2 regions of the Alteromonas lipotrueae genome follow, and region 1 is predicted to be linked to the other one. Evidence: predicted binding sites of a transcription regulator. Region 1 holds the regulator's gene; the other holds the start of a gene.
The links. The regulator LexA, encoded in region 1, represses DNA repair genes until DNA is damaged. The targets are predictions, from matches to a motif close to TACTGTATNNNNATACAGTA.

Region 1 (7,720 bases):
TTTCTTCACAATGAACAAAGCCATTTTTCTCATAAAGATGAATGGCGGCCTCGCACTTCTTATTCGTCAAAAGAAATAATGTATTAAAAGCAATGGTAGGGGCGTTATTCAACACATGTTGTAACAAGCCTTCCCCTACTTTTAATCCTCTTGCTTCACTGACCACACCCATCTTAGTAAGTTCGAATACCCCTTCTCCTTTTTTCATTAATGCGCATGTACCTACAATGCCAAAGTCCGGGTGTTCAGCAAACCAAATGTATCCACCCTTATCGATAATATTGCGCTGTGGGTAGCCAATAACAGCCTCATCAATGCTCTCTAAATGAAACATTTTGGTTATCCACTCTCTATTTATGCGGTCGAAATGGGGGGCTAACTCGGGGGTATAGTCGAGGTAATGCAACATGATGGAATTCAATACTCTGGTTAAGCATAGTTAGAAGAAGGTTTACTTTATGCTTTAATGGCAAACTTGTCATCTTGACGTAAATACCATTAAGGGTACTGATTCCATTCGTGAGGATTGTTTCAATAGACTGTCTCGTCAAGCTGACGCATTCATTTATAACAAAAGTTTAATTTTTATTAATACACCTTTTAATTGCCAATAAATCTGACTAGAATCCGCTCTAAATAAGAATATCTATCATTTTCAATACTGTTTGAATTATCACTTGAGGAGACTTGCTTGAAACTTGGTAAAGCAACTATTTCTACTGCTGTTCTTTTAGCTCTTTATGGCACATCTGCATTCGCACAAGACGATATGGCTGAGTCAGATGAAAGCGTTGAACGTATTACCGTACGCGGCGCATTCTTTGGTCAACAAGTCGCCACAGCGGTTAAAACCCCTACATTATTGGTTAACGTGCCCCAGTCAGTATCTGTTGTAAGCGCAGAACAAATTTCAGAGCAAGCATTGTTTAGTATTGCCGATGTTATGCAATACACCCCAGGTGTGAGCATTGGCCTAGGTGAAGACCATCGCGATCAGGTGACTATTCGTGGTCAGAACACCACCGCCGACTTTTTTGTTGATGGTCTTCGTGACGACGTTCAGTACTTTCGCCCATTGTATAACCTAGAGCGTGTAGAAATATTACGAGGCGCGAACGCCTTACTATTCGGCCGTGGTGGAGGCGGTGGCGTAGTTAACCGTGTGACTAAAGTGGCCAGTAGCGCAGAAGATTTCACCACACTGTCAGCAGGTATTGATACCTTTGGCGCTGGTTCTATTAGTGTTGATACCAATAAAGCCATAGATGCTAATAATGCTTTTCGTTTTAACGGTGTGTTTGACAGTATTGATAATCATCGTGATTTTAAAGATGGTGAACGTTACGCCATTAACCCAACTTATACATGGATGGCTAACGACGACACCACGGTGGTTGCATCTTACGAATACGTAAATGATGATCGTTTAGTCGATAGAGGTATACCCTCATTAGATGGTGCACCGCTTGAAGGCTTTGACGACACCTACTTTGGTGCTCCAGACTTCAACAATACTACCCTTGAAGCGCATATTGCCCGTGTTCGTGTTGATCATGCACTATCGCAAAATTGGAACTTGAACGGTACCGTTCAGTTTGCTGATTATGATAAAGCTTACCAAAACTTGTACCCCGTTAACTTTGACGCTGATGCAGGCACGGTTACGTTAGATGGGTATCGTGATACCACCACTCGTGAAAATGCGCTGGTTCAATTAAACCTTATTGGGCAGTTTGCAACAGGTGATATTAACCATACCTTACTAACAGGAATGGAGTACGGCAGCCAAGATACAGAAAATGCTCGTCGTGATGCGTTTTTTGCAGACAGTCAAGACGACCAAGTATCCTTCGTGTTTAGCGACCCCCTGGTTATTCCGTCAATGACGCTGACAGATCCGGTAAGAAATCGTGCATCAGACGTCACCTTTACCTCAGCTTTCGTGCAAGATGAAATTAAGCTTAACGAGCATTGGATTGTGGTGGCCGGTCTTCGCTACGATAATTTTGATATCGATGTGGTAGACACTATTGAAGTGGCTAACGGTGCTGACGATGGTAACAGCGGTTTCCTATCTAGTTCTGATTCACAAGTGTCACCCCGTGTTGGCCTAATTTACAAGCCAGCGGAATCTGTTTCGATTTATGCCAGTTACAGCAAATCGTTTTTACCTCGTTCAGGTGACCAATTCCTTTCTCTGTCGCTTACAAGCCAAGCGCTGGAAGCTGAAGAATTTGAAAATAAAGAAATTGGCGTAAAGTGGAATTTCTCTGACTCACTTAGCGTAACAGCAGCGGCATTTGAAGTTGAACGTGAAAATGGCACAGCGCAAGATCCTAACAATCCAGAAGCGTCTATTTTAACCGGCACCGAAACCAAAGGTTTTGAAGTGCAGGTGGTGGGCAAGCTTTCAGAGCGTTGGGTAATAAATGCTGGGTATAGCAACCTTGATGGCGAAGAAATGGGCCGCATTGTAGATGGCGCATTGGCGAACCGTGATTTAGCACAGCTACCAGAACACATGCTGACGTTATGGAACCAATATGAAGTAAACGATAAATGGCGTGTTGCATTAGGCGTGATTTATCAATCTGAGCAGTACGCGTCTTTAAACAATACCGTCGAACTACCTGATTTTGTTCGCGTAGACGCTGCAGTGTATTACGATTACAGCGAAGACATTAAAATTCAGCTAAATGTGGAAAACGTATTCGACGAAGACTATTTCCCATCAGCACATAACGACAACAATATTGCCACCGGCGAGCCGCTTAATGCTCGCGTGAGTTTGCAATATAAATTTTAGTCACGCTGAATAGTAGTGATAGATAAAGCGGCCTTTAATGGTCGCTTTTTTGTTGTGATTTGGCCTGAGTAAAAAACATGCTTTGCAACGCTTAGTGCTTGTCATTTCCTTTTAGGTGTATATACTTACAGGAACTGTATAGACAGACAGGTCTTTTATGCGCCCACTCACAGCAAGACAAACAGAAGTTCTCGAGCTTATAAAAACAACGATGCTCGAAACTGGCATGCCGCCTACCCGTGCAGAAATTGCCCGTCATTTAGGTTTTCGTTCTGCGAATGCCGCTGAAGAACATTTAAAAGCGTTGGCCCGTAAAGGCGTCATCGAAATCCTTCCAGGCACTTCTCGTGGTATTAAACTTAATATTCCTCTTGAAGATGAAGCCCCTGAAGAAGAAGGCCTTCCTCTTATTGGCCGAGTGGCTGCGGGCGAGCCTATTCTAGCGCAAGAGCATATAGAGTCTCATTATAAGGTCGACCCTGCCCTGTTTCAGCCTCACGCCGACTTCTTACTTCGTGTAAGCGGTATGAGTATGAAAGACATTGGTATACTTGATGGTGACTTGTTAGCCGTGCACCGCACGACGGATGTCCATAATGGGCAGGTGGTAGTAGCACGTGTCGATGAGGACGTTACTGTTAAACGCCTTGAAAAGCGTGGCCGCGAAGTATTGCTTCATGCCGAAAATGACGAGTTTTCACCGATTAAAGTCGACTTAGCGTCAGAGCCTTTTTCCATTGAAGGGATTGCCGTTGGTGTTATTCGAAATGCTGATTGGATGTAACCTTTTAGCTATTTAGTAAAGAAAGCGGCTTATAGGCCGCTTTTTTGTATGTTTACCATACCTTGCTTACACAATAATCGTATTTAAGTCTAAGAAATCCCTCAAAAGCCACCAGATACCGCTCCCGCATATTTTCTCCTATTTATGTCACCTTTTTTAGTGCTAACTAGCGCTATTTTAGTCATCTGTTTTGTTTGAAAAACAATCATAAGTGCGTAACTACCTTTTGATTATAAGAAACTTATTGCCAACTTCTATTCGCCCATCTCGTTCAAAATGAGCGTTTCAAACGGGCTCGCTAAATACCCGTGTAACGTCCATGCGCTGTGACGTCATTCACTTCTCTGTCATACCGCGTTGATTAAAAATTAAACGCTGCAATTGTTTTTTCTTAGAAAAGACTAGACTTGTGCGTTTTATTGAGCAATTCTTATACTGTATTTAACAAAATAATAACAATAGCTGTAACTTTGTTTTACAACTAAAGCTAGGCAGTTAAGTTAAAAGTTGGATTTCGAGTATCAGTTGCCAGAAGCGCAGCGCATCTAATGCGTTAATGCTTCTGTTATAACGGAGGTGTTGAGTGAAACGAGTAACGACACAAGCGGCGACACAAGCGACAAAGTGGCTTTACGGGCTTCCACTTTTGCTTACCTCGCCACTACTGTTTGCTGATGCAGCAACGGGCGAAGGCTCTTCCATAAATTTGCGCCGAGGCGCAACAGACATAAGTGGTCAAGTATACGACCTCCATATGTTGATGTTCTTTATCTGTATCGCAATCGCTGTTGCGGTTTTTGGGGTTATGTTTGCCTCAATGTACTTGCACCGTAAATCCAGAGGCGCTAAGCCCGCTCACTTCCATGAAAATGTAAAAGTGGAAATTGCATGGACAGTAGTGCCATTCATCATTCTTATTCTTATGGCTATTCCTGCTGCTAAAACCCTTATTGCGATGGAAGATACCAGTGAACCTGATCTTACCGTTGTCGTTACTGGATCTCAGTGGAAGTGGCATTACCGGTATATGGACAGAGACGTTGAGTTTTATTCGTTAATGGCGACGCAACGAGAGCAAATTGAAAACAAATTCGAAAAAGGCGCGAACTATCTGTTGGAAGTCGACCGTCCGTTGGTGATCCCCACAGGGCAAAAAGTGCGCTTTCTTATCACCTCTGATGACGTTATTCACTCGTGGTGGGTACCGGACTTTGCAGTGAAAAAAGATGCTAATCCTGGGTTTATTAATGAGTCGTGGGCAAAGGTGAACGAGCCAGGTATTTATCGTGGACAGTGTGCCGAGCTTTGCGGAAAAGATCATGGCTTTATGCCGGTTGTGGTCATTGCTAAAGAGCCTGCCGAATTTGATGCTTGGATGAATGAACAAGAAGAAGCAGCTCGCCAAGCGAAAGAAGAAGAGCAACGTCTACTGTCGATGAATATGTCGATGGACGAACTTATGGATGAAGGTAAGCGGGTTTACAACGCCACTTGTGCGGCTTGCCATATGCCTAACGGCGAAGGGTTACCCGGAGTTTTCCCTGCGCTTAAAGGCAGTGAGATGGTACTTGAAGACCAAACTGCACATATTGATATTGTGTTGAACGGTAAAACCGGTACGGCCATGCAGGCGTTCGGAAAAATGTTAAGCCTGAAAGACATTGCGGCTGTGGTGACCTACGAACGAAATGCGTGGGGCAATAACACGGGTGATATGGTGCAGGCTAAAGATGTTAACGCCGTCGTTAATGGGAACTAGGAGTGCGTAATGAGTAAAGCAACTGATGTCATTGCGCCGGATACCTCGGCGCATCACGAAGATCATGACCATCATAGCCATATTCCAAAAGGAATAACCCGATGGTTGTTTACCACTAACCACAAAGATATAGGCACGTTGTATTTATGGTTCGCCTTTATCATGTTTTTGATTGGTGGCGCCATGGCAATGGTGATCCGTGCTGAGCTATTTCAGCCTGGATTACAAATTGTTGAGCCAAACTTCTTTAATCAAATGACGACTGTGCACGGCCTTATCATGGTATTTGGTGCGGTAATGCCAGCCTTTACGGGGCTTGCAAACTGGCTAATTCCTATGATGATAGGTGCACCAGACATGGCGCTGCCGCGAATGAATAACTGGAGTTTTTGGATATTACCTGGCGCCTTTCTTATTTTGCTTAGCTCGCTATTTTTAGAGGGCGGCGGCCCGGCATTTGGTTGGACCTTCTATGCACCGCTTTCTACCACCTACAGTGGTGACTCAACCGCATTGTTTGTGTTCTCGGTACATATCATGGGTATCTCATCCATTATGGGGGCTATTAACGTCATTGTGACCATATTCAACATGCGTGCCCCCGGTATGACGTGGATGAAAATGCCTTTATTCGTGTGGACTTGGCTTATTACTGCTTTCTTGCTTATTGCTGTTATGCCTGTGTTAGCGGGGGCGGTCACCATGGTACTGACGGATAAGTTCTTTGGCACCAGCTTCTTTGATGCAGCAGGTGGTGGTGACCCCGTTATGTTCCAGCATATCTTTTGGTTCTTTGGGCACCCTGAGGTGTACATCATGATATTGCCGGCCTTCGGTATTATCTCTCAAATTGTCCCTACGTTTTCCCGTAAGAAGCTGTTTGGCTACGCATCAATGGTGTATGCCACCGGCTCTATTGCGCTGTTGTCCTTTGTGGTATGGGCTCACCATATGTTTACCACCGGCATGCCGGTGTATATGGAAATGTTCTTCATGTTTGCCACTATGCTTATATCGGTGCCTACAGGCGTGAAGGTCTTTAACTGGGTGGCGACTATGTGGCGGGGCTCTCTAACCTTTGAAATGCCCATGATGTTTGCCATTGCGTTTATCGTATTGTTTACCATTGGCGGCCTGTCAGGATTAATGCTGGCCATCGTGCCGGTGGACTTCCAATACCACGATACCTATTTCGTGGTCGCACATTTCCATTACGTTCTGGTCACCGGTGCCATCTTCTCGATTATGGCTGCGGTGTATTATTGGTTACCCAAGTGGACAGGGAAAATGTACGACACGGCGCTAGCAAAATGGCATTTCTGGTGCTCACTAGTGTCGGTAAATGTGTTGTTCTTCCCGATGCACTTTGTGGGGCTGGCTGGTATGCCACGTCGTATTCCTGACTACGCCTTACAGTTTGCCGACTTTAATAAGTGGATAAGCCTTGGCGGCTTTGCCTTTGGGCTGTCGCAACTAATCTTCTTAGCATTGTTAATTAAGGCCTGTAAGAAGCAGGGTGAGCCAGTATCTGCCCAAGTGTGGGAAGGTGCCGAGGGACTAGAATGGGAAATTCCTTCTCCTGCGCCCTATCACACCTTTGAAACGCCGCCCGTTGTTAAATAGAGAAAATAGGGCAAGTAAGAAAAGGAGCTACCCATGACACAAGCAAATGCAAACAACAAAATGGTGATAAAACTCGTCGTTATTGTGTTTGGCATGTTTGGTTTTGGGTTCGCCCTGGTGCCACTTTACGACGTATTTTGTGACGTTACTGGTATTAACGGTAAAACTGAGAATACCGCAGCGGTGTATGAGTCCATCGAAATAGACGAAAGCCGTGAGATAACAGTGGAGTTTATTACCCGCACTAACACTGGTATGCCGTGGGAATTTCGCGCGCAAACTAGTCGTATGAAAGTGCACCCTGGGGAGCTTAATACGGTGTCGTTTTACGTAAGAAATCCAGCGTCGAGCAATATGATGGCGCAAGCTATTCCATCGGTGTCGCCGGGTATGGCAGCGCTATATTTGAATAAAACGGAATGCTTTTGTTTTAATCAACAACCTTTAAATGCTGGGGCCGAGGCTTATATGCCCATGCAGTTTTATGTCGACCCACAGCTTCCCGAAGATATTAGTTATTTTACTGTGCAATACACCCTTTTTGATGTGACCGCACGAGCGAGTGACATGAAAACAAAACCGAATCCCTACATGGTCCCTCAACCTGAAAGTGGTAAATAACAGGTGTTGGGATAAGGAGAGAGTAATGCAGCAAGAATATCAGAAATATTATGTACCGGCACAAAGCCCATGGCCTATTGTAGGCGCGGTGGCGCTATTTTTAATTGCCGTTGGCGCGGGCAACTTT
Region 2 (7,720 bases), on a different contig from region 1:
CCTACGGCGAAAGGTAATTCATAGTTCGCTAAACTTTCGTATACCGTTGTGGCTTGCTGAGGTGCCTGCTGCGGGCGCTTATGTTTATCGGCAATTTTATCGTAACGATATTTGAGCGCATAATCGATGAGCCCTGAATGTTTAACATAACCACGAACAATAGCGTGATACTGCTTTTGCACCTGCTTATTCATCAACTGCTGGCCAAGCAGCGCCGCTGTTTTACTGTCAAAACTAAACAATAGTACACCGGATGTGGGCCTATCTAGTCGGTGAGCGGGAAATACGTGCTTGTTGAGCTGATCCCTTAATGTCTGCACGGCGAAGCGAGTTTCATGCCTGTCGATAGGACTTCTGTGCACTAATAAACCCGGCGGTTTATCAATGGCCACGATATGCTCATCTTGATATAAAATATTAAGCGGCGGGTATGGCTGCACACTATTGCTGCCAGCCTTTTCACTCGGGCTAACCGATAATTCTTCAGGCATGATTTACTTCTTATTAGGTTCGGTTAGTTTATCAAGAGTAAGCAACGAAACTAAGATAGATTCGGGGCAGTTTGGCACATACATCTGCGCCGCAGGGGAAATTGCCATCTTCCCTGGTAGCTGACCCATCGCTATTAAGTAATGACATTTAGGCACAAAAACATACGCCAGCCATTCGAAAAAAGACAGGGTATCAATAGCAAAAGGGGCAGTACTGGCTAATTGCGCCTTGCTAGGTGATTTGTTCGGCCACGTTTTAGTTTGGCGCATCGCTGTTTCTAGCGTATTTAAATGATACTCGAATTCTTCTATTAACTTCATAGTCATTACATGGTTTAAGGTTTGCCGTATAGATCTGGACGGCAGTATACCAGAGGCAGCACTCATTCCGCTCGCACCTTTAAAAGAACAATGCCTTTGCCTGTCGGCAACTAAAATATGCTAAACTTTGCGCCCTAAAATCAGTTTTATGAAGTGAGAACGCCTGAAATGAACGCAAACAGTATTAACTCTATCAGCGAATTTTTATTGCATGCAGGTACAGAATATATTGTTTTTGATATGGGTCGAAGACTTACCGCTTTAGACAATCAGGCGTTTTTGGATATTGAGAATGGCTCAACTGTTGCGCCCTTCCCTCGCCAGCAACATGCGTGGTTCGGCATTGTTTTTTGGAATAAAAATAGCTCAAATCAGCACTATATTTGGTTTATCAAACTCCCTCTAGACGAGCAGGGATTAGTGGTAGCGGCTTCAAGAAACCATTTTCTGCAAATTATTGTCGATGCACTAGGCCAATCAATTTCTGATGATTCTGAAGCGGCTAACACATTGCCAGATAATCCTTATTCATTTGTGCCCGCGCAGTCATTACTTGCGCAATTTAATGCACTGGTTCGCGCGAAGCTGAATCAGCCAATTAGCGTCAGCGCACAGTATGTTATCGCCTACGTGAAAGCGCCGCAGGTGGCTGACTGGCAAACCATTCCCTTACAGGCAATTGCGGATGTGGTCATTAGATTAGACTCAATGGAAAACGCTCAAGAAGTGCAAGACAGTGTGCTGCGTAACTTTTCACTTTTTGCCGAACCATTTCAACGGGCTTTTATGGAAATGGCCGAAGTTGCGAACGTATCTGAGCGGCTTAACCAATGCATGCTTTCAGTGTTAGACGGTGATGAAATAAGTTTAGCCGCGCTACGGGGTTTGTCTTGTGAGACCAAAAACGACACTATATATACGCAATTAGTGTCTCACTTTGAAGCTAAGAAATTGAACCGATTAGATATATTAAGTGTTATTGCTGCCCGCCATTTTCAGCAAATGGACGAGAAATTACTGCTGCTATTTTTTGAAGCGGTTGCCGAGGTCGATAACCAAGAAAACTATAATGGCGACGTATTCCGCGGCTTCTTCTCTGATCTTGTTCAAGTACCCCAGTTACGTGAATTAGTACTAGGCATACTAAGAACCCCAGAACGCAGTGACTTACTGGCCAGCGCAATTGGCACGCTGTTTTCACAAACTAGGGGTAATGAATGACACTTCTTGAATTAACCTTATGGTTAGGCTTAGGCTTTGTCGCCTTTCAGTTTTGGCGCATACGAAGTATTTCCGAATTTACCGATAGTTACTTGCGCCAGTATTGCAAAAATAATCAACTGCAACTGCTCAGCATTGCCAGAGCCAAAACCCGCATTACTTTCAACTACAGTAAGCCTGATTGGCATAACATTTTTGTGTTTGAATTTTCAGGAAATGGTGAAGACAGATACAGCGGAGAAGTAGAATTGGTGGGTAAACATATTATTAGAACGACCTTACCACCTCACAGGGTAAATTAGCTTTATCGGGCTTGTTAGCTCGCTATGAAAATAGATATAAACAAGATGACTGTGCCGAACAGGAATAGGTGCTAACAAAATTAACGTTTTTAGTGGTAACGCTAAAAATTAAGCAAAAAAAGGGGTAGCCTCTCTGCTACCCCTTTTCCTGGAATTTTGAGTTTCCCTCTCTGCGTTCCTTTGCGACTAAAATCTTCCCGATTAAAATCCATATACGCCCCTTTCCATCTTCTCTCGCGTGTTCCCGTGCGAGTTACCCATCCTTGCGTAAATCCCTTTCCATTTATCCTTAACATCCCACCTATCCTACACGTGGGGGCCTCATCCTAAGGCTGTTCCTTGCCAGCATAAGCTGGTGTTCCTATCCTTTCATCCTTTCTGCATTACACATCCTGTGTAACTTGCTCAATCCCTAAGCGGTCCGTTCGTTCCTGAGCTGCCTTGCTCTTACGCCTCCTGCGTAAACTATCCTTGCTTAAGCCTTCCAAGCTTTCCTTTACGATACATCCTGTATCTTTCCTTTTTATGACGATCCTTCGCCAAATCCTTTCTACTTCCTGCTGCGATTCCTTATCGCCTGCGCTTTCCTTGCCTGTCCCTGTGGTAATTCCATTTCAGCACATCCGGTGCGCTTATCATCCCTGTAATGCTTCCTGCTTTTCCATCTCCCCTCACTCCTGTTAAGGGATTCTCTTCCTTAAGTTGTCCAAGGTTGTCCTTAAAATCATCCTGACTCATCGTGTTTCCCTGTGACGCCATTAATAATATCCCTACCAAGAATTCCTGCTAGGTAGAATTACAATAAATTAAGGAGAAAATAAGGCGCTAAAATGATCTAAAAATGAAAAAACCATATAAATCAATAGCATTAGACTTTAGTCTAGATTTAGACCACGATAAAAAACCCACATTTCCTACACTTTTGTAAGAAATATCGTACAAAGCCAGTCGCCATTATGACCAATTGCGAATTTAGGCGACAGTTACAAGCACCATTAAGACGAGTATTTTCTGTACTTTGATTGCTTGGCGAATGAGAACCCACTAAAATACTGTATAAATAAACAGTATTTTAGAAGTGTATGCTTAAATTTATCCCTATCACAGCACAAGCGGGCATCGTAGGCTTTGAATCGCCTGCCGCAGAATATACAGAACTAGGCTTGAGCCTAGACTCTCTCCTTATCGATAAACCTGCTGCTACCTTCATTGGCTACGCGCAAGGCAAGTCGATGATGGACGATGGCATTCACGACGGCGACCTGCTGATTGTCTCAAGAGCTGAAGATATTTCAGACATGTGCATTATTGTGGCGACCTTAAACGGCGAGTTCGTCTGTAAGCGTGTAGACAAACGCCACGGCTGTTTGCGTTCTTCATCACCATTGTACAAACCTTACTTTTTAAAAGAAGGCGATGAATTTTCAATAGAAGGGGTGGTAACGCGCTCCATTAGACTTCACAAAACACTACACCGCCGCCTAGGAGGCGAATAGTGTTTGCGCTGGTAGATGTCACCTCCATGTATGCATCGGTCGAGAAAATCTACAATCCTCACCTGCGAAACAAACCCGTTATGGTTTTGAGCAATAATGATGGCTGTGTGGTCGCGGCCTGCCCTATTGCCAAAAGATTAGGGTTTAAAAAGTTCGTACCCTATTTTCAGGTGAAAGAGGAAGCAAAAAAAGCAGGGGTTGTTGTGTGCTCGTCTAACTATGAGCTGTATGCCGATGTGTCTTCGAAAATGTTTTCTGTCATGTCTCAATTCTGTGATGAATTGCACGAATACAGTATTGATGAAGCTTTCATGCGCTTTTCGCCACGCCTACATGATAGCGAATGGCTGGCCCTAGGATATGAAATAAGAAAAACCATTTGGCGGGAGGTAAAGCTTCCCGTGGGTGTTGGATTTGGTCCCACTCCAACCCTTGCCAAAGCGGCAAATCACGCAGCAAAAAAGCTAGACGGCTTTCGAGGCTCAGCGGTTATTAATACGCCACAGGAAAAGCAGGCACTATTATCCCGCATGGCAGTAGCAGATGTATGGGGTATTGGTGGGCGCTTGGAAAAACGATTGATGGCCATGGGCATTATTAATGCTTATGCGCTTTCACAACAATCCCCCACTAAAATGCGTAAGTATTTTTCTATCGTGCTAGAAAATACAGTGAGAGAACTTCAGGGTGAACTAAGAATGACGTGGGATGAGATAAGGCCCGCTAAAAAAGAGATTTACAGTACCCGTAGTTTTGGAAATAGAGTTACTAAGCAAGATGAATTGAGAGCGGCGCTAGCGACCCATGCTGAAATAGCCACCAAAAAACTACGCGCTCAACATTCTCTCGCTCATAGCGCCACCTTCTTTGCGGCAAATTCGCCTCATGATGATGGCAGATATGTAAAGCGGTCGGCGCTTTCCAGCTTTGCTGTACCTACCAATGATACTCGACACGTTATTCACGCAGCGTCTGATACGCTAAATAAACTCTTTGTTCCAGGCGTGCGTTATTACAAAGTGGGGGTGGGTCTGTTGGACATTTGCGACGAGAAACATCGCCAAGGCGATTTGTTTACGCCCAGTACGGACAACTCGGCATTAATGGCAGTTCTTGACAATACGAACGCTAGGTATGGCAAAAACACGATGCATTTTGGCGCTAGGGGCTTTCAACAAAGCTTTGCCATGAAAAGAGACTTTTTGACGAAAAGAGCCACTACCCGATGGGAAGAGATCCCAAGAATTAAATGTTGAGACGTGGGATAGCTTCTGTTCCGTGTTTCTACAGTTGCTTGCTTTGCCTGCTGATAACTTAAGACTTTTGAGCAAAATACGCCATGATTTCAGCCTTGGTCATTTTTTTTGTTTTATTAGAAAAGCAATAGTAGTCTGGGCGTTGATCGCTGAAGTACTGCATATCCATTTCTAACCCATCTAGTGCTTGAAATATACCAACAGGAATATTGTACTCGCCGGTCTCATTGAGCCTATAAAACAGATGGGAACCACAGTTGCCACAAAAACCGCGAGAAGCCCAATCTGACGACCGGTGAATGCTTACGTTATTACCAGTAGAGGTTGTGTCTTCGAATTTAACCTGCGTACCGCATTGTAATGCGAACAGCGCCGAACCGCCCCACTGTCTGCAAGAATCACAATGGCAAACAGTGAATTTAGGATTAATATTCTCCGCCATTACGGTAATAGCCCCGCACAGGCAACTTCCTTGCGCACTTATCATTTACATACCACCTTATTTATTAAACGACGTAAAGTCCTCACCCAGTTTACGCATTTTTTATGACAATTTATGCAGGCTTTCGCCTAAACATTACATCGCCTTTTACGTGAGATAGGCTTAGCTCTCCCACCACATCATAGTTATCGTCGTTAAAAAAGGGCTTATGTTTAGCTACTGTAACAAACACTGCTACCCCTTCACTTTTAGCATCTTCTTCCACTACGCTGTCAATAGCACCTAATAGTGTATGTCCTAGTCCATGGTGTTGATAATCTGGGTGAACGGCAATGAAACTTAGCATATGAAAGTTAACTGCGGGGACCAATGCTCGCACTTTTTCTTCTTTTTCTAACATTTGCTTGGTGCCAAAAAGACCAGCGGTAAGTAGCATACGTAAACGCCAATGCCAATAACGGCCAGAACCAAAAGCAGCGTCTGGCGCAGTGAGGCATGCAACCGCGAGTAATCGCTCGCCATCGAACAACCCTACTATAGGCTGCTCTGCCACCCAAAAAGCGTTCAATTCTTCTCTGATAGCAGAGCGCAACCGACTCTCATAACCTTCTTTTTCGGCTTGAAATATGTCGCTAAAAAGTGGGTCGTCTACGTACGCATTAAATAAAATTGATGCAGCAACTTTCAAATCATCAACACCAAGGTAAATTGCTTTGATAGCCTTAAGAGATGGTACTAGTGACTCCACTACTTCATCTACTATGGCTTCGTTAGCCCCTTGTGCATTCGTCACTTGGCCTTCGGTTAGCGTATCGTTTGTCATGGGGCTACCCTCATTAATCTTCGGATTTATAGCCACAGAAAGCAAAAAGTGACCAATTTATGGTCACTTTACGGTAAAAACACTGAAATGTTAAATTAATGTTACCTTAATTTATTAGGTGATATGCGCTATCACCCCAGCCCACAAGGCCGCTATCTTTAAATACAATCGGGGTACATTCATCTTTTGTTGTTATACCATCACCCATGGTTCTTTGAGTACGGTAAAACAAAACACGATAGGTACCGTCTTGCTTTTCATAAAGCTCGTTGAAATCAGCTACACCCATTTTTCTTAATACGCTTTCATAGCTCATTCCTGTTTCAAGGTTCGAGATATGCTTGCGGTTATTGTACTCTCGATCTTCTACATCAGTACCGTAATGGCTATCACTTCCCCCACCTACAGATACCACGCAACCGGTAAGTAAAAATGATGATGCTAATGCGAGTGGTAAAATAATTGATTTCATGTGATTTCCTCTGATTTTTATCGTTTATAGTCTTTTATAGGCAAGAGTGTAATCAAGAATGAGACCAACTATTCAAGCAATTGATTTAAAAGTACTTATTTAAAATTAACGGTTATTAATTTTATAAAATGTGGTTTATTAAATTAATAAGTGGTCAGTTTGACACAAATTATTGGTTAAAAACCCTAGCGAAATCAGGCTGAAGTGGATAAGCTGAACGTCTTGTAATTTATTGGTCAATGAAATGTCACTGCAAAATAATAATAATCTGCAGAAATTAATGATTGTATGTCAGCAAATGGTGCAAAAAGGAACATCGCCTTCTGTTGCGCTGCTTAGAGCAAAAGCGCCTTTCAAAGCATCGGTAACAGAGGCTATTGAAGCTATTAAACAATTTAATGCTGCGAATGGCGCAAGTGACCCCGCATCTAACGGGAAGGAAGTGGAAACAATTGCATCGCTTTCAAAACGCGTTGCGGTACTTGAGCAGCAAATGACCGCGTTACAAAAACAGCTAGAAGCATCTATTGAGTAACCAATATAGCCACGTAATAGAGAATATGAAGTTACTTACCTTCAGCGCCTTCTCGTTGTTCACACCTTATATTGTCGTTTTTTTCAATGCACCAATACGCAAAGTTTAAGGCGAATTTCGTAAAGGATTACTCAGGCCGTAAGGTGGCAATAAATGCAGGAAGGTTTGGCGAAATGACTTTTTTAGGTGGCCTTCCAACTTGTTCTAACATCACTTCTCCAGTGCTATTTAACACACTTAGCACAAAATCATCTTCATCGGTTAATGCAAAAAAGAGTGTGGGCTCTTGTTTCAGTCTTTTTTTCATTAACAGGTGCCCAATTAAGTTTTGTTGAAGCCGATCAAAGTCTTCTTCATTCCA

Region 2: the regulator LexA is predicted to act here: its motif matches at 3,386-3,405, upstream of KYS23_RS01805 (LexA family protein).

Annotation. Positions count from the first base shown of each region.
Region 1 covers NZ_JAESDJ010000009.1:73,759-81,478, forward strand. Annotated here, with positions in the region: gene KYS23_RS13465 (GNAT family N-acetyltransferase) at 1-409, opposite strand, end outside; gene KYS23_RS13470 (TonB-dependent receptor) at 692-2,806, shown strand; gene lexA (transcriptional repressor LexA) at 2,964-3,590, shown strand; gene coxB (cytochrome c oxidase subunit II) at 4,174-5,349, shown strand; gene ctaD (cytochrome c oxidase subunit I) at 5,359-6,972, shown strand; gene KYS23_RS13490 (cytochrome c oxidase assembly protein) at 7,006-7,593, shown strand; gene KYS23_RS13495 (cytochrome c oxidase subunit 3) at 7,619-7,720, shown strand, end outside.
Region 2 covers NZ_JAESDJ010000001.1:431,907-439,626, reverse strand. Annotated here, with positions in the region: gene truC (tRNA pseudouridine(65) synthase TruC) at 1-491, opposite strand, end outside; gene KYS23_RS01820 (YqcC family protein) at 495-812, opposite strand; gene KYS23_RS01815 (DUF3549 family protein) at 981-2,033, shown strand; gene KYS23_RS01810 (DUF3301 domain-containing protein) at 2,030-2,335, shown strand; gene KYS23_RS01805 (LexA family protein) at 3,418-3,831, shown strand; gene KYS23_RS01800 (Y-family DNA polymerase) at 3,831-5,087, shown strand; gene KYS23_RS01795 (GFA family protein) at 5,146-5,574, opposite strand; gene KYS23_RS01790 (GNAT family N-acetyltransferase) at 5,642-6,352, opposite strand; gene KYS23_RS01785 (DUF3192 domain-containing protein) at 6,459-6,824, opposite strand; gene KYS23_RS01780 (hypothetical protein) at 7,069-7,359, shown strand; gene syd (SecY-interacting protein) at 7,487-7,720, opposite strand, start outside.